3 regions of the Peribacillus sp. FSL E2-0218 genome follow, and region 2 is predicted to be linked to each of the others. Evidence: riboswitches for the same ligand, from Rfam matches in the RefSeq annotation. Region 2 holds a riboswitch; each other region holds the start of a gene.

Region 1 (10,193 bases), 500 kb from region 2:
ACAATTTGGCGAGGATGTACTCGGAAAAGGGGTCGTCGAAGCCAAGGATACACCAAACTTCATCGCAAACCGGATTGGCACCTACGGCTTGTTGGTCACTCTCCGGGAAATGCAAAAAGGCGGCTACAGTGTTGGTGAAGTCGATTCCGTAACCGGCCCGCTGATCGGAAGGGCCACTAGCGCGACTTTCCGTACACTCGATGTAGTTGGCTTGGATACTTTCGCCCATGTTGCGAAAAACGTTTATGACCAAGTGGACGGGGAAGAAAAAGAAGTTTTCAGCATTCCTGCTTTCATGAAAGAAATGCTAGAGAAGGGATGGCTTGGAAGCAAGTCAGGCCAAGGCTTCTTCTTGAAAAAAGGCAAGGAGATCCTTGAATTGAATCCCGAGACTCTTGAGTATGAAGCACGAAAGAAACTAAAAACGCCTTCCATTGAAAGTGCTAAACAGGCCAAGGGCTTGGCAAACAAAATGAAAGCGCTTGTTTATAGTGATGACCGAACCGGCCAATTGCTGTGGAACGTGCTGAATCCGGTGCTTGTGTACTCTGCCCAACTGCTTGGCGACATCGCCGATGATATCGTGGCAATCGATCAAGCGATGAAATGGGGCTTCGGATGGTCCACGGGTCCTTTTGAAACTTGGGATGCCATCGGTGTAGAGAAATCTGTGGCAAGGATGGAATCCGAGGGTGTCATGGTCCCTCAATGGGTGAAGGAAATGCTCGCCAAAGGAATCACTTCATTCTATAAAGAGGAAAATGGCGTCAATCATTACTATGATAATGGTGAATATAAAGAGCTTGTCGAAAACCCTAAAGTGATCAATCTTAAAGCGATCAAGAAGCAAAAGGGCGTCATCAAGAAAAACAGCGGTGCAAGCTTGATCGATATCGGCGATGGGGTTGCTCTGCTGGAATTCACATCTCCGAATAATGCAATCGGTCTTGATATCATGCAAATGATCAATGCGGCAGTCGATGAAGCGGAAGCGAATTTCAAAGGCTTGGTAATCGGAAATCAAGGCAAAAACTTCTGCGTAGGTGCCAATATTGCGATGATGCTGATGGAAGCGCAGGATGACAATATTTTCGAACTGGATATGGTCATCAGCCAATTCCAAAAGGCCATGCTGAAAATTAAGTACAGTGCCGTTCCTGTAGTGGTGGCTCCGTTCAATATGACTCTTGGCGGCGGTGCCGAAGTATCGCTTCCTGCTGCACGCATCCAGGCGACGACAGAAACCTATATGGGCCTTGTCGAAGCTGGTGTCGGGTTGATCCCAGGCGGTGGCGGAACGAAGGAGCTTTACGTGAAAACGTTGAAGAATATGCCAAAGGGCGTCGACTTTGACTTGCAGAAAGTCGCCAACCAAGTTTTTGAAACGGTCGCGATGGCAAAAGTTTCGACATCCGCCGAGGAGGCACGCGGGAATAATTTCCTCAATTCCACTGATGGAATCAGCGTGAATGCGGACCATCAGCTGTATGATGCGAAGCAGGCAGTACTTTCCATGCATGAACAAGGGTATACCGCTCCAGTCCGGACGAAGATTCCTGTCGTGGGCGAAACGGGATATGCCGCACTTCTATTGGGGGCGGAATCGATGCGCCTTTCCGGATTCTTATCCGAACATGATCTTGTGATAGCGAAAGAGCTTGCATACGTCCTCTCCGGGGGCAAACTTCCATATGGTACGGAAGTGGATGAACAGTATATCTTGAACCTTGAGAAACAAGCGTTCCTGAAACTGATTTCGACTCCGAAATCCCAAGCAAGGATGCAGCACATGCTCGTTAAAGGAAAACCACTTCGCAACTGATGTTTGGCTGGAATAGATGGTGAAAACAAAAAAGAAGCTTAATGGATTGATAGCTTAAAAATGAGTTAGGGGGATCCTCATGAAAGAAGCGGTAATAGTTGCTGGAGCAAGGACTCCGGTAGGAAGAGCGAAGAAAGGTTCTCTTGCTAATGTTCGTCCAGATGACCTAGGAGCATTGGTTGTAAAGGAAACGTTAAAACGTGCAGGAAATTATGAAGGGAACATTGATGATCTGATTATCGGCTGTGCGATGCCCGAGGCGGAGCAAGGACTGAACATGGCGCGCAACATCGGCGCATTGGCAGGATTGCCTTACACAGTACCGGCCATAACCATCAATCGTTATTGCTCAAGCGGGCTTCAAAGCATTGCGTATGGAGCGGAGAGAATCATGCTCGGCCAAAGCGATACGGTCATTGCCGGCGGTGCAGAGTCGATGAGCCTTGTACCGATGATGGGACATGTGACACGTCCGAATGCGCAGCTTGCGGAAACCGCCCCTGAATATTATATGGGGATGGGCCACACGGCTGAGGCTGTTGCAAAAAAATATGGCATCTCCCGTGACGATCAAGATGCCTTTGCCGTAAGAAGCCACCAAAGGGCGGCCAAGGCCATTGCCGAAGGGAAATTTAACGACGAAATCGTACCGGTTGATGTAACCCTTCGCTCGGTTGGGCCAGATCTTAAATTGAAGGAACAGTCATTCACATTTGCACAAGATGAAGGTGTGCGTGCAGGAACGACGACGGACGTATTAAAAAAACTGAGACCAGCATTCTCCGTTACCGGATCCGTCACGGCAGGGAATTCATCGCAAACGAGTGATGGAGCTGCCGCGGTCATGGTCATGGATGGGGAGAAGGCATCTTCATTGGGAATGAAGCCGATTGGAAAGTTCCGTTCCTTTGCAGTGGCTGGTGTACCGCCAGAGATTATGGGGATCGGTCCGATCGCTGCCATTCCGAAAGCTTTAAAACTAGCAGGTCTTGAACTATCCGATATTGGTTTGTTTGAATTGAATGAAGCCTTCGCTTCTCAATCGATCCAGATCATTCGTGAGCTCGGATTGAATGAAGAGATTGTCAATGTGAATGGCGGAGCGATTGCCTTAGGACATCCGCTTGGCTGTTCGGGAGCCAAATTGACATTGAGCCTTTTACATGAAATGAAGCGGAGAAACCAGCAATTCGGAGTCGTGACAATGTGTATCGGCGGCGGTATGGGTGCTGCTGGAGTCTTTGAATTATTAGCATAATTCCATCCTCCCGGAAGCCTTCAGCTGCTTCCGGGGGATTCAATGATCATTATTCATTTAGGAGGAAATAATATGTCCAATCAAACAACAGAAAACCTCATTAAAGGTGGAGCCTTTTTAGTAGAAGATATTACGTATGATCAAGTATTCACACCGGAAGATTATACAGATGAACATAAAATGATCGCCAAAACTACTGAAGATTTCGTTTTGAATGAAATTTTGCCGCAAGTTGAACATATAGAAAACCACGAATTCGACCGTTCGGTAAAATTACTGAAAGATGCAGGAGAAATTGGTTTATTGGGTGCTGATGTTCCTGAGGAATATAGCGGGTTGGGACTTGATAAAATCAGCTCTGCGTTAATAACGGAAAAAATGGCTCTTTCAGGCGGCTTCGGCATTACGCACGGTGCACATGTAGGGATCGGCTCATTGCCAATCGTATTATTCGGTAATGAAGAACAAAAGAAAAAATATCTCCCTTTATTGGCAACTGGTGAGAAAATCGCGGCTTATGCTTTAACGGAGCCAAGCTCTGGATCTGATGCTCTAGGAGCGAAAACGACAGCGAAATTGAATGCCGAAGGCACACACTATATTTTAAATGGAGAAAAACAATGGATCACTAATGCAGGCTTTGCAGATGTCTTCGTTGTATACGCCAAAATCGATGGCGAACAATTCTCTGCCTTCATTGTCGAGCGTGAATATAAGGGTGTATCCACTGGTGCGGAAGAGAAGAAAATGGGCATCAAAAGCTCTTCTACCCGTACTTTAATCCTTGAAGATGTTCAGGTGCCGGTTGAAAATCTTTTGGGTGTAGCCGGTAAAGGACACGTCATCGCCTTCAATATCTTGAATATCGGCCGTTATAAATTAGGTGTGGGTGCTGTCGGCGGATCTAAACGCGCTCTTGAAATTACAGCAGCTTATACGAATCAACGCCAACAGTTCAAAACGAAAATTTCCGATTTTAATTTGACTAAGGAGAAGCTTGCAACGATGGCTGCAAAAATATATGCAGCGGAAAGCTCGGTATACCGTACTGTCGGTCTTTACGAACAAAGGCAAAGCAAGCTGACGGACGAACAAGTGAAAGATGGCAAATCAATGGCGGCTGCGGTTGCAGAATATGCGATTGAGTGTTCATTGAATAAATTCTTCGCTTCCGAAGTATTGGATTACGTAACGGACGAAGGCGTACAGCTACATGGCGGTTATGGTTTCATGCAGGAATACGAAATTGAAAAAGCGTATCGTGATTCCCGCATTAACCGGATTTTTGAAGGTACGAATGAAATCAATCGCCTGCTTGTTCCGGGGACATTCCTGAAGAAGGCTCTTAAAGGGGAGTTGCCGCTTCTTCAAAAGGCTCAAGGATTGCAGGAAGAATTAATGATGATGATGCCGGAAGAGCCTGGCGACGAGCCTTTGGCACAAGAAAAAATGCTTGTTAGAAACGCCAAGAAAATCGGTATTTTGGCAGCTGGCCTCGCTGCGCAAAAGTTCGGCAAAAAACTTGATCAAGAGCAAGAAATCCTTTCCAACATTGCGGACATCGTATCGCTTGCGTATGCTGCGGAATCGGTCGTATTACGTACGGAAAAAGCGATTGCGGCTACTGGTTTGGAGAAGAACAAACAAAAGGTGCTTTACACTGAAATTTTCGTTCAAGAAGCATTCAATGAACTTGAACAGCATGCAAAGGAAACCTTGATTGCCGTAGAAACGGGTGATACTTTACGCATCATGCTTTCTTCGCTTCGCAAGTTGACAAGACATACCCCAATCAATGTCATTGCGAAAAAACGTGAAGCGTCCGTCAAGGTAATCGAAACGGAAAAATACGCGCTATAAGCAATGAAATGGTTCAATGAAGGGAATGTCCGCAATGGGCATTCCCTTTATTTCCTTTGTTCAAATCCGGTGCATTTCGTTGTATTGCTTGGTGAAAACGGGTATTCTATTGATAGGTGGTGAAACGATGGGCTTAATATTATACTGGTACCCAAAATGCGGCACATGCCGCAATGCGAAGAAGTGGCTGGATCATCATGAACTGCAATATGAAGCGATCCATATAGCGGAAAATCCGCCTTCCCGAACCGAAATCGAACAATTGTATAAAACGAGCGGGTTGGAGTTGAAGAAGTTTTTCAATACTAGCGGACAAAAATATCGCGAGCTGGGCTTGAAGGATAAGCTTAAGGAAGCTACCGAAGCCGAAATGCTTGATATATTGGCGACTGATGGGATGCTTCTGAAAAGGCCGATTGTTACGGATGGTACGAAAGTGACAGTAGGTTTCAAAGAAGAGCAATTCGAACAGGTATGGAACTAAAATTATACAAAAATTTGGTTAATTCCTTACTTAAATAATATTTCTACCTTATAATGTAATAGAAAAATAAGCTATACATATGGAGGGAATTAATAATGACAACAACACCAAAAGAACTTCGTTACACGAAAGAACATGAATGGGTCAAAACGGAAGATGGTACTGTGCGTATCGGGATAACGGCTTTTGCCCAATCAGAGCTAGGGGACATCGTTTTCGTCGAGCTTCCTGAAGTTGGAGACGAGCTTAAAGCCAACGAGCCATTCGGAAGCGTTGAATCGGTAAAGACCGTTTCTGAGCTGTATGCTCCGATCAGCGGCAAGGTTGTCGAAGTGAACGATGAGTTAAGTGACAACCCTGAATATGTGAATGAATCTCCTTTTGAAAAAGCATGGATGATCGTCGTTGAACCAACGAACAGCAGTGATGTTGAAGGACTTATGAGCGCGGAAGAATATGAAAGCTTGATCAACGGGTAAAACGAAGGAGAGGGGGCCCTTAAGAGGGTCTGCTCTCTTTTTCCTTTCGTGCTTGGCGGTTGTCCACATAATTCGTGAAATGGAGTGATGACATGGAATGCGGCGATTTCGATAAGGTGATCATTGTAGAGGGCAGTTCCGACAGAAAAAAGGTTGCCTCCGTTTTAAATGAAGATGTGGAAATAAGATGTACGAATGGAACCATTTCCATCACTAAACTGGATGAATTGGTGGAGGAATTGATGGACCGGGATGTGTATCTCCTTTTTGATGCAGATGAATCGGGAGAAAAACTGCGCAAGCAATTTCGAAGGGAAATGCCGGAGGCGAACCACCTGTACATTCATAAAATGTACAAAGAAGTGGAAAGCTCACCGGAACATCATATTGCAACTGTACTTCTGGCTGCCAACATGAATGTTAAAATGAAATTTTTAAGTTAAAGGGTGAACGACTTAGTGATGCAGGAATGGAATGAGGAAGAATGCCGGGTTGCTATTGAAAGCGGGGAAAACTTTTGCCTATATTTATACACGCCTTTATGTGGCACGTGTCAGGTGGCGTCGAAAATGCTGACGATATCTTTGCAATTATTCCCGGAAATGATGGCAGGCAAAATGAATATGAACTATGTCCAAGGGATGGCCGAAACATATGAAATCGAAAGTGTGCCCTGTTTATTGCTGTTCAAGGAAGGACAACTGTACAAAAAGATATATGCCTTTCAATCCGTTCCGTATCTGTATGGATTGCTTAAGGAAATCAGCTGAGAAACCCAAACGGAAACCGGATTGGGTTTTTGGCTTTATAGCAACTAGGTAGAGAGGCAGAATAAAAAAACAAAGAATATTCTAACAATTGATTGACTGGATAATGGTAAAATGCTATATTTTGAATGTGGAAAACTGTTGCATGTAAAGGTCAAAATTTAATAGTTCTTATCAAGAGTGGCGGAGGGACTGGCCCGACGAAGCCCGGCAACCGGTATACATATATACGGTGCTAATTCCAGCAGAGTGTTGACTCTGGAAGATGAGGTGTGTATGAAAGCCTCTTCTTGTGGAAGTGGTTTTTTTTGTTTAAGTGAAGAACCGTTCCCAAGGCCGCTTATATTTTCAATGAAATCCATATAGGAAGAGGAGAAGGCGTATGTCAGATAAAAAATTGCGTTTCGAAACATTGAGTGTTCATGGTGGCCTGCAAGCAGATGAGACTGGAGCACGTGCCGTTCCGATTTATCAAAGCAATGCATACTTGTTCAAAGATACCGATCATGCAGCCAATTTATTTGGTCTAAAGGAAACGGGATATATATATACACGTCTCCATAATCCAACTGTCAGCGTTTTTGAGGAGAGAATGGCATTATTGGAAGGCGGAATCGGCGGATTGGCCACTGCAAGCGGAATGGCTGCCATTTCACTGTCAATCCTCAATATTGCCGGTGCAGGGGATGAAATCGTTTCGGCCTCCACCTTGTATGGGGGAACATATAACCTTTTCGAAAACACCCTTCCTAAATACGGAATTAAGGTGAAATTCGTTTCTCCTGATGATCCTGAGAATTTTAAAAGGGCAATTACGCCAAGAACAAAGGCCATATTTGCAGAAACGATTGGAAATCCAAGTTTGCGGGTCCTCGATATTGAAGCGGTGGCAAAGATCGCCCACGAAGCCCACATCCCATTGATCATCGATAACACCTTCGCTACTCCGTATCTTTGCAGACCGATCGATTTTGGAGCGGATATCGTCATCCATTCCGCAACGAAGTGGCTTTTGGGTAATGGAACGACTTTAGGCGGTGTCATCGTGGATGGAGGCAATTTCAACTGGAACTCGCCGAACTTCCCCGGTTTCACGGAGCCTGACCCAAGCTACGATGGCTTGGTTTATGCCGATGCAGTGGGCCCTGCGGCCTTCATTACCAAAGCCCGGGTGCAATTGCTCCGCGATTTAGGACCTGCGTTAAGCGCCCAAAGTGCTTTCCAATTTACGCTTGGTCTTGAAACGCTTCATGTAAGGATGAAAGAGCATCTTGCTAACACCAAGACCGTCATACAATACTTGAAAAACCACCCTGCCGTGAAATGGGTATCCTATCCGGCCAATGAGGATCATCCAGATAAAGCGCTTGCGAATAAATACCTGCCTAAGGGTGCGGGAGCCGTGGTGACCTTTGGGATTCAAGGAGACCGTGAAGCAGGGGCCAGGCTCATCAATTCGGTGGAGTTATGGTCACATGTGGCGAATGTGGGAGATGCGAAGAGTTTAATCATCCACCCCGCCAGCACCACCCATCAACAGCTGAATGATGCAGGCTTGGCAAAATCCGGAGTGAGCGCCGATCAAGTCCGTCTATCCATCGGAATAGAAAATGTAGATGACTTGATAGAAGATTTGGAGCAGGCAATACAGAAAGCGACGGATATCGTTTCGGTGACATCCCAATCGATTTAAGAAAGTAGTCCTAAACTTTTTTGTGTTAGAAATAATATACATTGCACTCCTTTTTTATCTGTGATAGAATTTCTCCATACTAATGAACGTAATGATGTACAAATATTCTATATATTAGCTCTTATCAAGAGAGGTGGAGGGATGTGCCCGATGAAGCCCGGCAACCGACAAGGAGGTTTTTCCTTGGAAAGGTGCCAATTCACACAAAGTGTAAACACTTTGGAAGATGAGGGGAAGGCCAGCTTTTTTACCTGCCTTTCTGCTCATGCAGAAAGGTTTTTTTATTTTTAAAATTTAGGAAACCATAAGCATGTGCAAGCTTGGTAAAAGATTAAAAGCTGGATAATGTAGATAAATCAACTAAGTTCATAGGTTTTATTGGATAAAAGAGGTGAGCATGAATGATTACATTGACCAACGTCAGTAAGCTGTTTCGAACAGGAAAAGGAAACGGCGGGACGATCAAGGCTGTAAATAACGTGAACGTTGACATAAATAAAGGCGAGATTTTCGGCATCATTGGATACAGTGGGGCAGGGAAAAGTACGCTGATAAGAATGCTCAATGGCTTGGAGGCACCGAGCGAGGGGACGGTTGTCGTAGCGGATAAGGAAATTTCCAAAATTAAAGGGGCTAACCTTCGTAAGGCCCGCCAGGAAATCAGCATGATATTCCAGCATTTCAATTTATTATGGTCCAGAACCGTTCAGGATAATATTTCCTTCCCGTTGGAAATTGCAGGGGTTTCAAAATCGGAACGGATGAAGCGAGTCAATGAATTGATCAAACTGGTCGGACTTGAAGGCAGGGAAAAGGCGTATCCCTCGCAGCTAAGCGGCGGACAAAAGCAAAGGGTCGGAATCGCAAGGGCCCTTGCCAATGATCCGAAAGTTCTATTGTGTGATGAAGCGACTTCCGCTTTGGACCCACAGACCACTGACTCCATCCTTGAATTGCTCGTGGATATCAATCAGCGACTGGGATTAACGATCGTCTTGATCACACATGAAATGCATGTAATCCGTAAAATCTGTCATCGTGTGGCCGTGATGGAAAACGGGCAGGTCGTTGAGCAAGGTCCAGTCCTCGATGTGTTCAGGGACCCGCGGGAAGAGATGACGAAGCGTTTCGTGCAGCAGGTGACGGAACCAGAAGAAACGAAAGAAACGATGGACCATTTGTTCGAACGCTATCCTGCAGGTAAAGTGATTCAATTGACTTTCGTCGGTGACCATGCCGAAAGCCCGTTGATAACCAAGCTCGTACGCAACTTCGAGTTGGATGTCAACATCGTTCAAGGTAAAATATCCCAAACAAGAAGCGGCTCATATGGAACATTGTTCATTCACCTTGATGGCACAGAGGATGAAATGCTCCGCGCAATCGAATTCGTTAAAGCACAGCAGGTAGGCGTGGAGGTGATCACTCATGCTTGAAGAATTATTGCCGAATGTGGATTGGGAAAAAATGATTGAGGCAACAAAAGAAACACTGTATATGACAAGCATCTCTGTAGTGGCAACCTTCTTTATCGGGATACTATTGGGGTTGGTCCTGTTCCTGACAGGGAAGGGCAATATGTGGCAAAACCGGGCCGCTAACGGGATCATCAGTGCTCTCGTTAATATTTTCCGTTCGATTCCATTCATTATTTTGATCGTACTGCTCATTCCTTTCACCAAAGCGCTAGTCGGTTCCATGATTGGCGAGAATGCGGCACTGCCGGCACTCATTATCGGAGCAGCCCCGTTTTATGCACGGATGGTGGAAATCGGTCTCCGTGAAATCGATAAAGGTGTGATCGAAGCCGCTAAATCGATGGGGGCCAAA
Region 2 (10,193 bases):
GTCAATTACCGATTATCGCAAACGGTCAATTGGAAAATGTGGAACGAGCTGTAGATATCCTTACTAATGGAGGAGCTGACATAGTTACGCTTGGTAAAGGAGCTTTAGCTAACCATGATTGGGTTAAAAAGGTTCAAAAAGGAGAGTTTTTGTCTGATTTCAAACCGAATGAGGTTTTATATCCATTAGCAAACATTAAGGATTTTGAAATTGAAGAATAACTCTCTAGGAGCTCTAACTCAGTTGAGTTAGCTTCTTTATCTAATGGGGGCTATAGTGAAAGAACTAGATTAAACATCTGTATTGTTCTTCACATACCTTAATGAGATCCTAACTCATTTTATTAAATAACTTTAATAACCACCTATTTGTAACTTGATAGGTGGTTATTGGATTTGGGGTGGAAATAATAAATGATTTTATTGTTTTAACACATCTGCTAAGCGAAATTCTTCTCTTAGCAGATTTTTGACTTCTTGTATTTTTGGGTTGATTAAAAAATCAGATTGTAAAGGATTGTACTTAAACTAACCCGTGCGTTAATTCTATAAAAGAAAAAGGAGAGAACATATTATGCATGGCTAATATGTTCTCTCCTTTTTTTATTAAAGTTTTTAAAATAAGATCTTCAAATGGGGTATCGTCAGGAAAATGCCATCGCTAACTTGGTGGTACCCCTTCACTATCACTTTTGAAGCCTATCGATAAGATAAAACAAATTACAAGTATAGCCTTAGATACTGCGGGTGAGAGCATTCAAATTCATGCATTAATTTCATAACCGTTAATTTCTAGAAGCCTTATTGAAAAATAGAGATGCGATATTTCAGTTACATGATTTAAATCAATTCCAGTCATGTCCTTTATTTTATTGATTCGATAAAATAGGGTATTTCTATGGATGCACAACACTTTAGATGCTTCATTTGGTGAACTCCTATAGTAAAGATAGTGCTTAAGTGTAAGTAATAAATCTGATTGGTTTTGCTGATCAAACTCTATAATTTTTATTACTGCCGGATGACAAAAATCCATATAATTGTACTTGCTTTTAATTAAGTCAGAAATGATATTTAGTGCAGAGTCCTTAAAAAAAGATACGATAATATTTTGTTTCTTTCCAATCTCAAGGGCCTCTATTGCTTGTAAATAATATCTTTTGCAATCAGAAATTTCAGAGAGATTCAAGCTAATTCCTGCTCTTAATTCATTTCTTTCTAATGAATTTATAAATTCTGATTTGGAGCCAATAAATAATTTTTCATAAAGTTTTTTGGGGATAAATGCTGTAATATTTGATTGAAATATAATGCAATTTTCCAGTGGAATGAATTCTTTTAAAACTTGGACCACTGCTGGAATTTTAAAGTCTAATCCTTTTCGGTCTTTGTTAGATATCACTATAATATATAGGTTCTTTTCTTGTATCCAATTTAAATAATGCAGCTTGTCTCTAACAGCATCCTGCGTCATTATTTTTCCATCCAACAAGTCTGTAAGAACATAATTTGGTATAAGACTATGGTCCATGTTAAATGCATTGCTTTTTTGAAGTTCAACAGACAAAATCTGGGTAATCTTATCGATGAGTTTAAAATCAATTTCTTCAAACTTAATTCCTGCCTCATATACAGCAAACTGTGCAATTTCAATGTCATTAATTTTAATTATAGAAAGATTTGTTCCGTTTAGAGGTTCCAACTTTTTAATGTATTCAGAAGAACCTTTTTTGCGTACCTTATCCGCAACATTATTGGAACGAATAAACTGAATCGTATCTTCATTAATATAATTATTTCCGTGCTCATCTTGTGTGAAATCTACAATCTCATGTGCATCATAAGAAGCTGTTAGCACCTTAAATCCCATATCATGAACAACCATGGGGTGGCCTAGTATTTCTCTGGCTTTATCAATGAGCTGTTGCAATCCTAAGTTCAGATAGAGTACTTCAAATAGTTCCTGAATATATAGGGCTAATTTTATTTCAGTAGTATCTGCATTCGAGTTAGCTTGTTTTGAATTATTCATATATCTATCTTCTCCATAATAAAAGTATTGTGCTGGAGTACAATATTTTACTTAATATCTACTTCAATATCAAATCCTAGTACATGGCAATATACTTAGTCGAAGAGTAAAATATCTTACATAGGGCAAGATATTTTGTGATGTAAATTGTTCTACCGTATAAAATACATTTAAGAATAGGAGTATGCATATATGATGATATTAAAAAGACCAACAGTAAATACACAACAGGATCTTATTGATAAGGCAAGTGTTAAAGAATTAATTGAATTTGAGCGTTTTTGCAGAGATAACGCTTTATGGGATGAAATGGACAAATGCTTTACATCTGATTCAAAGATAACAATCTCCTGGTTTCAAGGAACTGGACATGAATTTGTGGAAGCTTCCAAGAAGATGCCAGGTCGCGCACCACATAAAATTTATAATACTGAAATATGGCTCAATGGTGATAAGGCGGTTGCCATCATGATAGCAACCATTCAAAAACGAATAGATATTAATGGATACCCAGTTGAATTAAATTCTGATGCAAAACTAGTATTCAGTGTACAAAAAATAAATGGACAATGGTATATCGTTTCCATGGAAGGGATTTACGAAAAAGATTCTCTTGTACCTGTATATCCAAATGCCAATATAACTGTTCCTATGGAAGAGTTATCTGAATTTAGAGAAAGCTATGCTTGTCTTTCCTATGTTCTTAGCCAAGACGGCTATGATATAGCCGGTGATTTGCCTGGAATTGACAGACCTGACTTAGTAGAAGCTTTTTATAAGAAAACAGATGAATGGTTAAGCAAATAGGATTGAGGCAGTATAGTATTGAAGCTTCTGTAGCGTCCCAACCATTGCAAAATTTTTAGTATTAATACGCTATTTATGGTGCTATCTAAGCACGTAATACAGAGTCTACCGGGTGCGTTACCTGAAGATTGGAGCTGTCGTTAAGGCAGCTTTTTCTTTATGCAACTAAAGGGACAGGACAGTGTAACAAGAAATCAAAGTAATCATATACTTTGGAAGAAGAATATTAGGATGTTTTTGAACAATGAAAAGGTTTTTTAAAAATAAATCTATTTTATATTCATAAAAGCTAAATTTATTTCAATTATTAATTTACTTGCTGTTTAAATATGATAGAATTGTCTTTAAATTCATAATACTTATCAAGAGAGGTGGAGGGACTGGCCCTGCGAAACCCAGCAACCTTCAAACATATGTTTGAAAAGGTGCTAATTCCTGCAAAGTAATTTGCTTTGCAAGATAAGAAACATATTTTAGAATATGTAACCTCTCTTTTTTATAAATAGAGAGGTTTTTTGTATTTAAAATACTTTAACGCAGAGGAGAACTAACATGCATTCTAAATTAACCTTAGAAACTTATAATCAAACTACATTGTTATCATTTGAAATTACCTCTTTTATATACCAATTTTACAATGATATCTGGAATCAACATAAACTAGATAAAATTCCTCAATATTATGATGACAGGATAGTTCTATATAACAACAAAGAGCTTACCACGAATGAAGAAATTAAAGCCGAAATTAGTAGAGCTTTAATAGATATTGGAAGTGGCCCTTTAATTATAGACACCTTAACTTGTAATCAGAGTGGAGAGTCAAATAATTGGGATGTAACGGCTGAGTGGAAGATAGTATTATCTAGTAAAGACTGTAACTGTATATTAGGTATAACACGTTTTCAAATTTGCAATGCTAAGATTAGAAGCGAAATAATAAACTTCGTTAATTGACTTAAGACCCGTACTAGGCTGAGTCGTTTAAAACTTTAAGACACTCTTAAAATTGTCACTTTGACGGATAATTTGCGTATATTTTAAGGGTTATTTTGCACATCCAACTTTAAAAACCCAGCTACCTTCACATCAGAAGATTAGCTGAGTTTCTTAATTACATCTAATAATTTGATAGAACTATTCGGATCCGCCTAGTAAAAAGCGATTGCTCATTGTTCAGCAATCGCGCCCGATTGTTTAATACACCGTTCAAGAAACGTCACCATAAAAACAGTTTACTTTACTTTAAAAAACACTGGAGCTGAATCAACATTCTTAAGCCTTATGTGCTTTTGATCATTCAAACCATCCTTCACCTATACATCACCTTTATACTCCCTATCCTTTTTGCGTAACCAAGTCAGATATGAACCAACAACTTGAGGATCTTCATCAAATTCAATATTTTTCGGGAAAGAGGTGCTGTTATTGCATTTTTCACAGGAGAAATTGCTACGGTTATAATGCTGTACTTAATTTTAATTACTCTAAATGGAATACATTCAACCATTAAAGATTTTTATGATAATTGGAAAAATAGGTATTAAAGTTGAAATACTGTTTATCTTTTCCCTTGTTAAACTAAAGGGTGCGTTAGCTGGTCATCGGAGCTGTCTTTAAGGCGGCTTTTTCTTTTGGCACCATCGGGGCAGGTTAGTTCCGTTGTGTACAGTTTATTGTACTTTACAATATCAAATATTTATGGAAATTATTTCATAAGTTAGGTAAAATATCATATGGTTCTTTGATTTGGAATTACAAACTAGCTTGTTCATGATCTCCTTTAAATAGTAATTACCAATAGCTTTTTATTTTGATGGATAAAAGCCACAAAGGGCGGGGCGTAGTGAAATTTCATTCATCAACTGCTATTTTTGTTTTGATCAAGTAGAAAGGAATGAAAGCAATTAAATGATAAATATAAAGAAATTAACAAAATGTATCGGAATAATTATTATAATATTATTAATCATTTCCCTTTTTTCACCAACATGGACTTCTCATATAAAAGGTGATAACAGTATAAGTGCATTAGAACAAGTAGAGATAAATGGAAGTAGTCAGGAAATCATGATACGTGGTAAAGATAAAGATAATCCGGTTATTATTTTTGTACATGGAGGACCCGGATGTCCGGAAATGCCATATGCTGATCAATACCAAGACTTATTGGAAACTAATTTTACGGTTGTTAATTATGACCAAAGAGCAAGTGGAAAATCATATCATTTTTTTGAGGACTACTCCAATCTTTCATCAGACTTACTGGTGGAGGACTTATTGGCTATGACGGATTATATATCAGAACGTCTTGGCAAAGAAAAGATTATACTTATTGGTCATTCTTATGGTACATATATTGCCATGCAAGCTGCTTATGAAGCTCCTGAAAAATATGAAGCATATATTGGTATCGGACAGATGAGTGATACAACAGAAAGCGAGATTGACAGTTTGAACTACAGTATTAATCAGGCTCAAAAAGCTGGCAATACGGATGATGTCTTATTTTTACAAGGGTTCACAGAAAAAATCAAAAAAATGGCGATACGTTCACCCCGCGAAATTATGTCATGAAATATGGCGGGGCCTCAAGACTTATTGATAACCCTGATGGTGATAACATAGGTATTTTATTCAGCAGTGAGTATAACTTATTAGATGTCATCCGTTATAACTTTGGGTTATCCTTTTCTCAAAATACTTTGTTAAAGGAAGTATTAAAAAATCCCTTACCCACTATAGTAACGGATCTTAAAATACCATGCTATTTCATCATGGGTAAATACGACTATATGACATCATCTAATGCAGCAAAAAATTATTTTGATATGATCGAAGCAAATAAAAAAGAATTTATTACTTTTGAACAATCAGCTCATTATCCACAATTTGAAGAGAAGGAAAAATTTTATGAATGGATGTGCGATACATTTATAAAATAAATATAGATAAGGCAGCGTTTTCCTTATCTTGAAAAAGAGAGTGTGAAGAATTGTAACTTAATCTAACGGGTTCTTTACTTCAATAAGATAGGTTGCTGAGGCAGCCTTTTCTTATGGCGCTAACTTGATCATAAGTTTGAAGTAAGCTATAAAATTTATGACGCTAAATCAAGGAGTCTTATTCTAACAAGTGAGTAGCTCCGTATACATGTTGATAACATGGGGAATTATGAACTAGCGGGTGCATTTGTTGAACAGGAAGTAAAAGGGGTGATACATCTTAATATGTATCACCCCTTTTTGTAACTTGGTATGATTTAGGTCTTGAAAAATTTCAAACAACCTAAAAATCGGTATTATTTCTCTTTAATCTGCTCCGTAAGACGGTAGGTCATTACCCAATACAAAAGGGCCAAAGCGCTGACAGAGGCACCAAATAGAGATACTCCGATCCAGCCATAGTTTGCGTATATATTGGTTGAAATAATTGAACCCATGGCACTGCCGATGGAATAAAAAATCATGTAAGCAGCAGTAAGTCGGCTTCTTGCCTCAGGACGCACTGTGAAAATCATACTCTGGTTGGTTACATGTACTGCTTGCACAGCCAGGTCAAGAAAGATAACGCCAATGACTAATGCGACCAGTGAGTGTTCGGTAAAGCTGATTGGGAACCATGATGCTAACAATAAAACTAGGGCTATGCAGGTTGTTCGCTGCCCTAGACCTCGATCAGCCAGACCTCCAGCATGAGCAGCAGCTAATGCTCCGGCAACTCCAGCAAGACCAAACGCTCCAATTGCGGTATGTGAAAGGGAGTATGGTGGAGCACTGAGAGGTAGCACCAGCGAAGTCCACAATGTGCTAAACGCGGTAAAAATCAGCAGTGCCAGTACTCCGCGGATGCGTAGGATTCGTTCTTGCCTGAACAATGTGAGCACCGAACGAAGCAGCTGCGGATAGGAAAGTGACTCTCTTTCGCTTTCATCACGCGGGAGTACTCGGAACAACACGCCGGTCATGATGAGCATCATGGCGGCAGAAACAAGATAGACCGAACGCCAACCGGCGAGATCGGTTAGTACACCAGCGAATGTTCGTGCGAGCAGAATGCCAATCACGATTCCACTTTGCACCAAGCCGACTATACGTCCACGCTCGGATGGGGCAGCCAAAGTCGATGCGAACGCTACGAGCACTTGAGTCACCACAGCAAGCAGCCCGACCGCAGCTAACCCGGTGAACAGCACGGTGATGATGGGGGCGATGCCGACGACAATCAGAGACAATACGGATAAAAGCATCTGACTGATGATTAGCCGACGTCGATTCAGTAGATCACCGAGTGGTACCAGCAGTAGCAGTCCTAGGGCGTAACAAAGCTGGGTAATGGTGATGACAATGCCGATGGATGAATGGGCGATACCGAATTCGATCGACAGGGAGTCTAGCAACGGTTGTGCATAGTATATGTTGGCGACAGCCATCCCACAGGCTGTTGCAAACAATAGTGCCATGTAGCGAGTCATGGTTGATCCGGATACTATTTGAGATTGATCCGTTTTCGTATCATGATCTTCACCTTTAATTGTTGTTTTTTCTTTCACCTTCACCATAACTTCCCTCCTTTTTGTACTTAAAAGTATAATATATCGTTCAGTATGAAATAATTCCTTATAAGGATAACCAACAAAACGTTTTGATGTCAAGTAAGTTAAGCAGTAATTAGAATGATGTCCTTGAAATGATCATCACAATTTGACATTAGGACTGTAATTAAATAAGATTATAATATACCGATTGGTAATTAAAAGGAGGGTTAATCATCCATGAATCAAATACCGGGGAATAACGAATTCACGGAAATATCTGGGGGCGGTTCACCAGCTCCAAAATTCCTGCAGACAAACGAACAGATTATAAAAAGCTTCTTTGAAGTTGTCAGGTCAGGTAGCAACCCCGAACAAGCTAAGTTTTTTATGGCGAAAGAGGTAAGAGCACATCAAGTGAATTCAGAAAGCATGGTGACAATTAAAAGGTCACCTGAGAATTATGCTGATCATATAAGAGAAATGAAAGATGCATGGGGGAATTTTAAAATAGAAATCCAAGAATTAATTTCTCAAAATCAAAAAGTTCATGTCAGATGGAAGCAGACAGGAATGCATATCGGAGAGTACGAGGGGTATCTGCCTACAAATAAAGAGGTTATTGAATTAGGAAGTGCCGTATACCTGTTAGAGGATCAAAAAATAGTGGAATACTGGATTCAGGTGGACAGATTGGGAATCATTGAGCAAATAAAAAAGAATCAAGAACAAGATTAATTATCTAGTGAAGAAATTTTGTTTTTTGAAATGAGGGATGTATTATGGTTCGACTTCGTGAATTTGATGAGGAAAAAGCGTTGGATGAAGCTATGCTGCTTTTTTGGGAGAAGGGGTACAAGGCTACTTCGCTAAGCGATTTGACTGCCAAAATGGGGATACAACGACCAAGCTTATACTCAGCTTTTGGAGACAAAGAGAAATTGTTTGAGGCTGCATTACGCAAATATACAAAGCTACATGCTTCCCATATTCGAACAAAATTTCAAAACAATCTATCTGTAAAGGAAGCATTTCAAACATTTTTTGAAGATTTGGTGGAAGAGGAATATAAAGAAAGTCCGAACAAAGGATGTTTTTGCATTAATACAATGGTGGAACTTGCTCCTCACGATGAAAAATTTGAAATCCTTACAAGGGAGCATCAAATGTATCTTTCGATCATATTTCAAGAAACGATTGTCCGAGGTATTCGCTCAGGTGAGCTCGAAAGCAGCCTTGATGCTAAAGTTTTGGCACAGACACTAGTCGTTTCATTAATCGGACTTACCGTGTTAATGAAATCTCGTCCAGAGCGTTCATTTGTAGAAAATTCTGTAGCGATGATATTATCATTATTAAAATAAATTCATCAAAATTCCAGTTTTATCAATCATGTCAGTCTCTGTGATCGATCGATTGCAGCTGTCATGCTAATGATTATTTTAACCAGTTTCGGCAAGTTTCTTTAATAAAAGAATGATTCATTAATTATAGTAAAAGCGTATCTTTTTTCAAAACACGCTTTTACTTCGAAAAGAAACTATATTTTTAGATTGTTTTTTATTGGTTAACGGGTGCTTTACTTCATTATCAGGAGCTGATCAGCAGCTCCTTTTCTCATGGAACTATCGGGGCGGGATAGTTCATTAAGGAAAACAAGTATTTAATGATATAATTGTAAAAAACAGGGATTGTATAGGTGGGTAGATTTATTAATAGGAGATATTATGAAAAGAATACCGTTTTATAGTTTCTGGTTTGCTAAGACAAGTATCGCCCTAGCTGATGTGCTTTACATTATGGTAATTACCACATTTATATATCAAAAAACTGATTCTGCATTAATGGCTTCATTATTTCCTTTATTCAAAGCCTTGGCTAATTTGATTGCTGGTCTTACATCACCATTACTTTATAAAAAGTTCACTTTCTCTACATTACTTGTGAGTCTTCAAGGTTTGAAGGCTATAATACTTACTTTCTTACTTCTGGGTTTCTTGCCTATAACTAATCATATTTATGTTCTGTTATTGTTTATTTTAGTTATATCTTTTATGGAAGGATGGGGAAACCCGTTACTTAATTCTGTTACACCTAAAATTGTACCGAAAGGAAATCTTGTGAAAGCTAACAGTTCTTTATCTATTACAACACAATCTGTTCAAATAGCTGGGTATAGCTTTACAGGTTTTGCTGTCATAAATTGGGGACATAATTCAACTTTGGCTTTTAATGTAGTATTGCTTTGGGTTTCTGTATTGGCTTTATATATTACATCAAAATATTTTATGGATAACGTTGAAGTTCAAATAGAAAATAAGTCTAAATGGACACTAATGAATGAAGGATGGGTTATTTTATGGCGTAATCAAACTCTTAGACTGGTTACATTAATGGATGTTATTGAGGGAATGGCAGGTTCCATTTGGATAGGAGCAATAACATTGGTGTATGTAAAAGAAGCCTTAAACCAAGGGGAACAATGGTGGGGGTTTATTAATGCAAGTTATTATATGGGTACTATTTTTGGGGGTATAATCACCTTGTTCATAGCTAAAACCATACAGAAGCACTTAATTTTTAGTATGGCGATCGGTTCGTTATTATTTAGTATTTTCACGTTAATATATGGGCTGACGAGTAACCCTATACTGGCTCTTCTGCTTTGTGTTGCAATGGGTCCAGCCTACCAAATAAGAGATGTAGCTCAACAAACTGCATTTCAAATAAATATTCAAGCCAACCATTTACCAAAGGTGTATGCATCCCAAGGTATCCTTTTATCAACTGTTACAGGTTTATCCATTTTTCTGATGGGTTT
Region 3 (10,193 bases), 1.4 Mb from region 2:
TCCTATTTGGATACTGATATAGGTCTGAAAACGATATTGGAAATGGGACCGAAAGCCGTCATTCATGCACCGGAAACCGTCGAAACGTTGAGGATTCCTGTCGAAGGAAGCTTTAAAGATGCAGAATATCCCGAGATTGGGGCGGTGTTGGAAATGGATGAGACGAAAAATAAGCGGGCGCTTCAAAAGTTCTTTTCAAAGTAGGAAGGGGCATGCCCTTTTCATAGCGAAAACCACAAACTGGTTTTGTTATTTTATTAAAGACCTCGTAAGAATAAATGTAAAAGCTATTTAATAAACGAGCATGGATTTGAATCCATGCTCGTCTTTTAAGTCACCAATCAAATGAAAGAACCGTCACTTCACAAAATTCGGGATGTTATTGGAGAAATCCGATTGAATGATCCCGTTCTCGGTGATGATACTAGTGATGAGATAATTGGGCGTTACATCAAAGGCTGGATTGAATGTGTTGACGTTTTCCGGTGCGACCCTGATTCCTTGAATGGAGGTGATTTCGGCTCCATCTCGTTCTTCAATCGGGATGGACGCACCCGATTCAAGAGAAAGGTCGAACGTGCTTGATGGAGCGGCCACATAAAAAGGGATCCCGAAATGCTTGGCTAAGATGGCTAAGCCCAACGTGCCTATTTTATTGGCTGTATCCCCATTTGCCGCAATCCGATCGGCCCCTACTATAATGGCATTGATTCGTTTTTGATGTATCGTATGCGCAGCCATATTATCAGAGATTAAGGTGACGTCAACACCTGCTTGCATCAGTTCCCAAGCGGTCAATCGCGCACCCTGCAGAACAGGTCTGGTTTCACAGGCGTACACTTCCAGCGGGAAATTCCGCTCTTTAGCTAGATGAAAAGGGGCCAGTGCAGTGCCATAACGGGCTGTGGCAATTCCACCCGCGTTGCAATGCGTCAATACGGAATCTCCTTTTGCGAATAAAGATAAGCCATGCTCCCCGATTTTCGTGCACATTTCTTCATCTTCTGCAAAGATGGCTTTAGCCTCGAAAACAAGTGCTTCTTTGGCAGCAGAAATGCTTTGGGCCGCCTGCAATTTATTCTTCATTCTCTTTAATGCCCAAAAAAGATTGACGGCAGTAGGCCTGGAAGAGGCGAGCCTTTCGATATGTTTCGTTACATTTTTTTTGAAATCCGCTAAATCCGTCGCAGCTTCCTGCTGGGCGCCAAGTGCCACCCCGAATGCTGCGGTCAGTCCGATCGCTGGTGCACCACGCACCTTTAATGTAAGGATGCTATCATATACATCCTCAACCGAATGAAGTTGAATGAATTCAGTGATGGCAGGAAGGGCTTGTTGATTTAATAATGTGATATGGGTATTGTCCCATTGTACCGAATATGGTAAAGGTGCTATCGTCGTCACGTTCAGGTCTCCTTTTAGAGGGGTGAAGATGAAGTCAGCGTTTGTTGCTTTATCCATTCGATGACCGCTGGAACATCCAATTCTTCCCGTTTTTTTATTAATAATGCACCAAGCTTCAACGTGGCCGTTTTGGCCGCAATTTTCGTTTCTTTATCTTCCATGACATTTAAATCTGCGACATGAGAGAGGCCGATCGTTCTTCGAATCAATTCACATCCGGCAAAACCGAATGCATCACGTTTGAATTTAGTCAGTAAATAAGGGAGATATCCAGTCACATGGCGGAACGGACTTTTATTGTGGGTGTTCCATAGTTCCGAATATGTTTTTTCAAATGACCGCCAAAATTCATCGAGTTGTGTGAAAATCTCTTCTTTTCCTGCTCCATTCCGAGTGACCGCCTGAAAGAGGAGATTGGCGGTGTATTGTCCAAGGTCAAAACCGACTGGTCCATAAAAAGCGAATTCAGGGTCGATAACTTTTGTTTCGGTTTCACTTGCAAATATACTTCCTGTATGTAAATCTCCATGCAGCAAGGCTTCCTGCTCGGTTTCGAAGCTTTGTTTCAGCTTAGCCACTTCTAAAATGACATCTTGATCATGCCAAATCCGTTTGGCGGCATCCGTCAATTCAACTTCGAAATCTCCAGGCAGCTCTTCGAAAAAAGGATCGGTGAAAATAAAGACCTCCGTGATTTTGCAGAGCTCCGGATTCGTGAATTGCCGTGCCACTTCTTTTTTTGCCGAGGGCTCCAAATGATAATCGGAAGTGTAAAATGAAGTCTTCGCAACATACTCGCCAATATGCTGCGAAAGCAATGGGAACGAATCGCCCGCAATCAATCCGCTTCTTACAATTTTTAAGTGTGACAAGTCTTCCATGACCGTGATGGCTAGCTGCTCATCCGAATAATAGACTTGCGGTACGAATTCGGGACAATAGCTCCGGAAATGGATAAGGGCATTCGCTTCAATGGCAGCCCTTTTCAACGTCAACGGCCAGCTTTCGCCAAGCACTTTGGCATAAGGGACCGCTTGCTTGATGATTATCCCGTTATTTGTGGCCGTGTCTGTAATATGGAACACATAATTCAAGTTACCATCACCAATTTCTTTACAGCTTAAATTCGCATCGGCATCTACCAACCCTAATTTTTTTGCAAGGATAATGGCCGTTGCGTTAGTCAATCTTGTAAAATTCGAATGGTATTGAGTCATCTCTTTCCCCTCCACATTAAAAATAAGAATAAAAAAGCCTCTTTCCATAGAAAGAGGCAGAAGTATTAGCTTCGGACCTCTCATCTCCCAGAAAAGTGTTTTCTGGTGGAATTGGCACCGTGCTCTGCGGATTTTGCAATCCGGCGGTGTATCCGCCCCATTTCACAATGGTATTACAGTCGGTTGCTGGGCTTCATAGGGCCTTAGTCCCTCAGCCTGCTCTTGATAAGAGTTTATATGTTTTCTGAAATTTTAATCTTCGGGAAAATAATATCAATCTTTTAAATAGTTTGTCAATGGCAAATTAATAATAATCAGGACGGCGATCTTCGAATACCGGTATTTTATTGCGAGCGTTCGATACTTCGGTGAAGTCCAAGGTGCCTGTCAGTAGTTCGCTTTCCTCTCCTGCTTCACTTATGATATGCCCCCAAGGATCAATGATCATGGACTGACCGGCAAATACATTATTGATATCCGATCCTGAACGGTTCACGGCTACAACATAGGCCTGGTTTTCGATGGCACGGCTGATCAATAAGGCTCTCCAGTGATCGAGTCTAGGCTTCGGCCATTCTGCGGTTACGAACAGAACTTCTGCCCCTCGAGCGGAGTGGGCACGTTGCCACTCTGGAAAGCGGATGTCATAACAAATGAAACCGGCACATATTTTGTCATCAAGGGTAAATAAACCATCCTTTTCGCCTGGCTGCAAGAAATGATGTTCATCCATTAACCGAAACAAGTGAAGCTTATCGTACTATTTAACGAGTTTCCCGTTCTTATCGATGATGACCATCGTGTTAAAGATGCCCTTTTGTGTTTTTTTCGCGATGGAGCCGCCTATGATATGGATTTGGTGTTTCAGCGCCAAGTTTCTTATAAATTCGATCGTCTTTTCTGCCTCTTCATCACCAATCTCATTCAATCTGGTCAAGTCATAGCCTGTAGTCCATAGCTCTGGTAAAATAACGATATCTGCGTTTGCGTGCACGGCTTTTTCCAGCCATTGTTCGGCCAGCTGATAATTGAGATCAGGCTTTCCGAATGCTATATCCATCTGGATGCAAGCCATTTTCCATTTCATTTTGAAAACCTCCAAAGGTAAAAATGCTTTACAAGATTATGATAAACATATATCATTTGTGACTAGAATTTCAAGAAATTTCAGAGAAGGTGAATAAATGTTGCAATTCGAAAAGTCGAAACAGCTTCAGCAACTTCCCAAGCAGTTTTTCGCTTCATTGGTCGCAAAGGTCAATGCAATTACTGCGCAAGGGCATGATGTCATTAATTTGGGCCAAGGGAATCCCGATCAGCCGACGCCTGGGCAAATCGTAAAAAGTTTACAGGCTGCTGCTGAAAAAACGATCAACCATAAATATTCACCGTTCAGGGGACATCCATATTTAAAAGATGCGGCAGCTGCCTTCTACGAACGGGAATACGGCGTAAAGCTTGATCCGAATAGTGAAATAGCCATTCTATTCGGCGGAAAGGCAGGACTCGTCGAATTGCCCCAGTGTTTATTGAATCCAGGCGATACGATTCTCGTTCCAGATCCCGGTTATCCCGATTATCTTTCAGGTGTCGTCCTGGCGAAAGCGGAAATTGAAAGGATGCCGTTGAAGGAGGAAAATGCTTTTCTTCCGGATTATGAAGCTATACATAAAGATGTGCTGGATAAAGCGAAAATGATGTTCTTGAACTATCCGAATAATCCTACAGGTGCATCCGCAACGAAAGAATTCTTTACCGAAACCGTATCATATGCCAAAAAGCATTCAATATGTGTGGTCCATGATTTTGCTTATGGAGCCATAGGCTTCGATGGGAAAAAACCGGTTAGCTTTCTCGAGGCAGAGGGAGCAAAGGATGTTGGGATCGAAATATATACACTTTCGAAAACGTACAATATGGCTGGTTGGAGAGTCGGGTTCGCGGTTGGTAACAAAAGTGTCATCGAAGCTCTTGAACTTTTTCAGGACCACCTATATGTGAGCCTTTTCCCGGCGATACAGGAGGCGGCGGCAACTGCTTTGCTTGATTCGCAAGAGTGTGTGGCCGAATTAGTGAAGGTATATGAGGGGCGCAGGAATGTTTTCATTGAGGGATTACGTGCCCTCGGCTGGGAGGTTAAGGCTCCGGAAGCATCGTTTTTTGCCTGGCTTAAAATACCGGCAGGATTCACCTCGGAGAGTTTTGCCGATCATTTACTAACCCACGCCCATGTGGCCGTGGCTGCCGGTAATGGATTCGGTGAATTTGGCGAAGGCTATGTCAGGGTCGGGCTTTTGACCTCCGAGGAACGGCTCGGGGAGGCTGTCGAGCGGATACGCAAGTTAAATCTGTTTTAACCTAAGCGAACTAAAAACTTATTGACAAAGTATGGATTACATGTCAGAATACAAAATAAATTCTTAATCTTTCGAAACTAACACGTACTTATATATCAGCGTTTTCTTATTTTGAGCAGGTGGAGGGACTAGCCCGATGAAGCCCAGCAACCGACCGTAATTCCATTGTAAGATGGGGCGGAATCCTCCGCCGGACTTTCTTCTAGTCCACAGGGCACGGTGCTAATTCTTGCAGCCATTGGCTGGGGGATAAGAAGATGGCTTTTTTAAAGCCTCTTCGTCATGAAGGGGCTTTTGCTATTCCAAAAACGTTCAGGTTTATGACTTCGTGAGTTTACTAACGTGTTATAGGAGTGATCAAATGAGCGAGATAATCGCCACTTATTTAATTCATGATTTTCATGGGAATCACGAGAAAAAAGCAGAAGGCATTGCCTTGGGCCTGACTGTAGGGACATGGACGGACCTGCCCCAGTTGGTCCAAAAGCAATTGGAAAAACATAAGGGGCGCGTCGTCTCCGTTTCGCCGCTTGCGGAAGAAGAGAGGGCAAACCGTTATTTTGATCGTAAGGTGTACCGCGCGATCATTAAAATCGCTTATCCGGCAGCGAATTTCTCCAATGATTTGCCAGCCATTTTGACGACGGTCTTCGGAAAACTGTCCTTGGACGGTGCGATTAAACTGATCGACCTTGATTTTGTCGGAGATATCCAGAAAGCATTCCCAGGTCCCAGATTCGGCATTGCCGGCATAAGGGAGAAGATTGAAGTTTATGACCGGCCCCTTGTCATGAGCATTTTCAAAGGAGTATTAGGACGTGACCTAACGTTCCATAATGAGCAGCTGAAGCAGCAAGCGTTGGGTGGTGTCGACCTTGTTAAAGATGATGAAATCCTTTTTGATCAGGTACAGACGCCATTTATTGAAAGAATTAAGACCGGCAAGAAAATATTAAACGAAGTCTATGAACATACTGGACACCGGACCTTATATGCCGTCAATCTATCAGGTAAAACATTTGAATTATTGGATAAGGCAAAGCAGGCGGCAGAAGCGGGCGCAGACGCTTTATTGTTCAACGTCCATACATATGGTTTGGATGTATTGCAAGCCCTGAGTGAACATGATCAAATCAAGCTGCCGATCATGGCCCATCCGGCATTTAGCGGGGCGTTGGGCTCTTCCTCCCATTATGGGATCGGCTATCCTTTACTGCTTGGTAAATTAGTCAGGCTATCGGGAGCGGATTTATCATTATTCCCATCCCCGTATGGAAATGTCGCACTTGAAAAAGAGGAGACATTGGCAATTGCCCGTGCACTGACGAAAGACGAACCTTCCTGGAATAAAGCATTTCCTGTTCCTTCAGCAGGCATCCATCCAGGAATGGTACCCGACTTGATCAAGGATTTTGGACTGGACAGTGTCATCAATGCCGGAGGAGGAATCCACGGACACCCTGACGGAGCAAAGGGCGGGGCCGAGGCCTTCCGGTCTGCTGTGGAAGCCGTCCTTGAAGGAAAAGACCTATCTGAGGCTGCGGCAAATGAAGAAGCACTAAAAAAAGCACTTGTTCTGTGGGGAGGACTGTAAAGGATCATGAAACCGATCATCTTTTGTGATTTTGACGGAACGATAACCAACACGGATAATATCATTTCCATCATGAAAACATTCGCTCCCCCGGAATGGGAAAAGTTGAAGGATGATGTTCTTCAGCAAAAAATCAGCATATCCTCTGGGGTGGGGAAAATGTTTTCCCTGCTTGATAGTGGCCTGAAGGCCGATATCATCCAATTTGTGAAGGAGACAGCGCACATTCGGCCGGGGTTCCGTGAGTTCGTAAAGTATACGGAACAAGCCGGGATTCCCTTATACATCGTAAGCGGGGGCATGGATTTTTTCATTGCCCCGCTATTAAAGGACATATTGCCCACTGACGCGGTTTTTTGTAATAATGCCCACTTTGATAAGAAAAAGATTTATATTGAGTGGCCGCATGCTTGTGATGACCAATGTGATAATGAGTGCGGCTGCTGTAAGCCTACGATTATGAGGCAAATGGCAGGTGCGGATGACTATATATATGTAATTGGTGATTCCGTGACTGATTTTGAAGCGGCTAAGCAGGCGGATCTTGTCATAGCCCGTGATATATTGCTTGAGAAATGCGTAAATGAAGGATTGCCGCATCATGGTTTTGAAACGTTTTATGATGTATTGGACATTTTAAAGCAGCGTGAGGAGGTAAAAGCATGAACACCGGTACGAAGGAGTGGCTGGAGCTGGCGGAAATTAAAGCAGAACTGGCGGAAAGGGATTGGTTCATGGGAACAAGCGGAAACCTTTCCATCCGCGAGCCCGATAGCCGAAGCTTTTATATTACGGCCAGCGGTAAGGATAAGCGAAAGCAATCGGATTCGGACTTTAACTTGGTGGATCTGAAAGGAAACCCCGTGGAGGAGACGGAGCTAAGGCCCTCGGCCGAAACTTTACTCCATACCGTCATTTACGAAAAAACCAAAGCGAATTGCGTACTCCATGTCCACACAGTGGAAAATAATGTAGTCTCCGAATTGTATGGGGATGAAGGTTCCGTAACTTTTCGGAATCATGAGATCATTAAAGCAACAGGAAGATGGGATGAAGATTCGGAATTCAGGATTCCAATCATCTATAACCATGCGGATATTCCTTTGTTAGCCGAAAAATTCAACCTGCATGTCCAAGAAGATTGCGGTGCCGTGCTCATCCGCAATCATGGCATCACGGTTTGGGGCAAAAGCGGCCTCGAAGCAAAAAAGATACTGGAAGCCTGCGAATTTTTATTTCAATATCAACTGCTGCTAAATTCTCAACGGGCACTTACTGCTTCTTTAACATAACACTCAATCGAGGAGGAATGAAGGATGGCGACAATTAGATTGCATGAAACGAATGAAGTTATTGAAAACGGTGAACAGGTAAAAGCCTTTTTGGAAACACAAGGGGTGATTTATGAGCAGTGGGATATTTCGAAATTACCGTCACACCTAGTAGAAAAATACGATTTAACGGATGCTGATAAGGAAGAAATCCTATCAGCGTTCCAAACGGAGATAGCGGAGATTTCCGAAAGAAGAGGGTACAAAGCCCATGATATCATCACCTTATCCGATACAACCCCGAACTTGGATCAATTGCTTGAAAACTTCAAGAACGAACATCACCATGAAGATGATGAAGTCCGTTTCATTGCCGGCGGAACGAGTATCTTTGCCATTGAAGGACCGGATGATCGGTGGTTTGATGTACGTCTTAAACCAGGCGACCTAATTAGCGTACCAGAATCAACAAGACATTATTTCACCTTGGCAGAAGATAGGAAAACAGTTGCTGTCCGTATTTTCGTAACAAAGGCAGGATGGGTGCCGATTTACGATAAAGACGAAGTTCAAGCATGAGCAATGATTGGAAAACCAGCTTACGGGCTGGTTTTTTTTGTTGGTTCCGCAAGTGCTTATACAGGCTAAGTATGATAAAATTTAACGGAAGTAAATATAATCGGATCATGGGAGCAGATTTGAATGAAAACAACTGAAGTATACATATTAGGCGGATTTCTCGGCAGCGGGAAAACGACGCTTCTGCGAAATATATTAAAACAAGAAAGTGAAGCGGGCAGGAAAGTCGCCGTGCTCTTAAATGAGCTCGGCAGCATCTCGGTCGACAGCGGCCTCATTGGTGATGAAGTGCCTTTGAAGGAGCTGTTTGACGGGTGTATCTGCTGCACCATCCAGGATAAGCTGGAGGTCCAGCTTCATGAGCTGCTCACAGAAAACGATTTGGATGCCGTTTATATTGAAACGACTGGTGCGGCGCATCCGGTGGAAGTTCTGGATGGCATCATGTCACCCCTTTTCGCTAAAAGGCTGGAGTATAAAGGAATTATTACGGTTGTCGATTTATTGAGGTGGCGCGATAGGGAGGAGTTGTCCCCGCAGCTGCGCCAGTTGCTTGCAGAGCAAATCCATCATGCCGATTTCATTTTGCTGAATAAAGCGGACCTGGTGAGTGAGATGGAGGCGGCGCAGCTGATTTATTCGATACAAGCCTTGAATATGGGTGCGGTCTGTTTATTGACCGAATATGCTGCCGTTTCCTTGAAGTCGTTACAGCAGATGCAAAGAAAACAGAGTGGTGGCCATAAAAAGCTTGATGTCCAGGAACATTTGCATTTATCGGCTGTCGTCCATACTTTTGAAGGCTCCGTGAAGCAAACGGATTTTGAAGATTGGCTTAGGTCCCTTCCGGAAACGGTCTATCGCATGAAAGGATACATTTCCTTTACCCATTCGCAATACCCCCACTTATTCCAATACTCCTATGGAATGCCGATGTATATGAATGAAATGATGAAAATGCCATTGAACATCGTCATCATCGGGGAAAAGCTTGATAGGGTTGTGGTGATCGATCAGCTGAAGGCTTTGGAAGCAAAAGCAAGACCATAAACGTTTACCGCCATTTGAATGAGGGAAATATAAAACCAGACATTCATATCAAGGAGGCGGTATTCATGCCATGGAATAATAAAGATTATCCAGATTCAATGAAGAATCTGGATAAACAGGTCAGGGAAAAGGCAATAGAAATCGCAAATGCATTGTTGGATGAAGGATATGAGGATGGAAAAGCCATTCCCATTGCCATAGACCGGGCAAAAAAGTCTGTGGGAAATGATTGAAAAAAGGGTCAGGCCCCTTGATGGGTCTGACCCTTTTTTTATTGTTGCAAGCCAAATGCTGCAAAAGTTTTTTCGTCTTCGATTAAACCGCAAGCAGCACATTGCACCCGCACCTCTGGACCATTATAGGCTAGATGGAATGGTTGAAGAGTATCGTTTGAATATTGTTCAACAATCTCTCCGGATTGCGGGTCCTTTTTGATGGGGGTCGGTACTTGCTGAATGAGATTGAAGCGAGATTTATTTGTCCGGCAATTCGGACAGCGGTATACTTGAGACAGTGTACTCACTCCTTTTTGAATTTTTTTAATGCATGGTTCTTATTAGTAAAATAGTCTTTACAAACTTGACCGGTAATATGTATAAATTAGTAAGGGATGGAAGGGATAATATGAAAGAAGCAGGTAAAAAGGAAGCAATATTGGAAGCATATCTAAGCATTTGGAATAATCGCAAGGTGACGGATGAACGGGGAGCGGACCTTCTAT

What was found. Region 2 has a riboswitch for S-adenosylmethionine ahead of MHI53_RS20445 (hypothetical protein). Riboswitches for the same ligand answer to the same signal wherever they lie in the genome.
Region 1: linked by a shared signal. The riboswitch ahead of MHI53_RS23045 (O-acetylhomoserine aminocarboxypropyltransferase/cysteine synthase family protein) and the one ahead of MHI53_RS20445 (hypothetical protein) in region 2 are both predicted to bind S-adenosylmethionine.
Region 3: linked by a shared signal. The riboswitch ahead of mtnK (S-methyl-5-thioribose kinase) and the one ahead of MHI53_RS20445 (hypothetical protein) in region 2 are both predicted to bind S-adenosylmethionine.

What each region holds. Positions count from the first base shown of each region.
Region 1 is NZ_CP150304.1:4,750,158-4,760,350, reverse strand. Features, by position in the region: gene MHI53_RS23080 (3-hydroxyacyl-CoA dehydrogenase NAD-binding domain-containing protein) at 1-1,822, shown strand, start outside; gene MHI53_RS23075 (acetyl-CoA C-acetyltransferase) at 1,902-3,080, shown strand; gene MHI53_RS23070 (acyl-CoA dehydrogenase family protein) at 3,153-4,940, shown strand; gene MHI53_RS23065 (arsenate reductase family protein) at 5,068-5,424, shown strand; gene gcvH (glycine cleavage system protein GcvH) at 5,520-5,903, shown strand; gene MHI53_RS23055 (toprim domain-containing protein) at 5,996-6,346, shown strand; gene MHI53_RS23050 (thioredoxin family protein) at 6,365-6,673, shown strand; SAM riboswitch class I at 6,839-6,942, shown strand; gene MHI53_RS23045 (O-acetylhomoserine aminocarboxypropyltransferase/cysteine synthase family protein) at 7,053-8,363, shown strand; SAM riboswitch class I at 8,482-8,596, shown strand; gene MHI53_RS23040 (methionine ABC transporter ATP-binding protein) at 8,765-9,799, shown strand; gene MHI53_RS23035 (methionine ABC transporter permease) at 9,792-10,193, shown strand, end outside.
Region 2 is NZ_CP150304.1:4,254,756-4,264,948, reverse strand. Features, by position in the region: gene MHI53_RS20460 (NADH:flavin oxidoreductase) at 1-221, shown strand, start outside; gene MHI53_RS20455 (helix-turn-helix domain-containing protein) at 763-2,031, opposite strand; gene MHI53_RS20450 (nuclear transport factor 2 family protein) at 2,227-2,838, shown strand; SAM riboswitch class I at 3,195-3,304, shown strand; gene MHI53_RS20445 (hypothetical protein) at 3,391-3,795, shown strand; partial or broken gene MHI53_RS20440 (alpha/beta hydrolase) at 4,750-5,783, shown strand; gene MHI53_RS20435 (MFS transporter) at 6,140-7,312, opposite strand; gene MHI53_RS20430 (ester cyclase) at 7,613-8,110, shown strand; gene MHI53_RS20425 (TetR/AcrR family transcriptional regulator) at 8,155-8,736, shown strand; gene MHI53_RS20420 (MFS transporter) at 9,100-10,193, shown strand, end outside.
Region 3 is NZ_CP150304.1:2,861,013-2,871,205, reverse strand. Features, by position in the region: gene MHI53_RS13755 (LCP family protein) at 1-204, shown strand, start outside; gene mtnA (S-methyl-5-thioribose-1-phosphate isomerase) at 358-1,404, opposite strand; gene mtnK (S-methyl-5-thioribose kinase) at 1,419-2,621, opposite strand; SAM riboswitch class I at 2,699-2,853, opposite strand; partial or broken gene MHI53_RS13740 (carbon-nitrogen family hydrolase) at 2,926-3,708, opposite strand; gene MHI53_RS13735 (pyridoxal phosphate-dependent aminotransferase) at 3,806-4,978, shown strand; SAM riboswitch class I at 5,082-5,234, shown strand; gene mtnW (2,3-diketo-5-methylthiopentyl-1-phosphate enolase) at 5,340-6,572, shown strand; gene MHI53_RS13725 (2-hydroxy-3-keto-5-methylthiopentenyl-1-phosphate phosphatase) at 6,579-7,238, shown strand; gene MHI53_RS13720 (methylthioribulose 1-phosphate dehydratase) at 7,235-7,864, shown strand; gene MHI53_RS13715 (cupin domain-containing protein) at 7,889-8,422, shown strand; gene MHI53_RS13710 (CobW family GTP-binding protein) at 8,546-9,472, shown strand; partial or broken gene MHI53_RS13705 (hypothetical protein) at 9,538-9,687, shown strand; gene MHI53_RS13700 (DNA alkylation repair protein) at 9,744-9,986, opposite strand; gene MHI53_RS13695 (hypothetical protein) at 10,097-10,193, shown strand, end outside.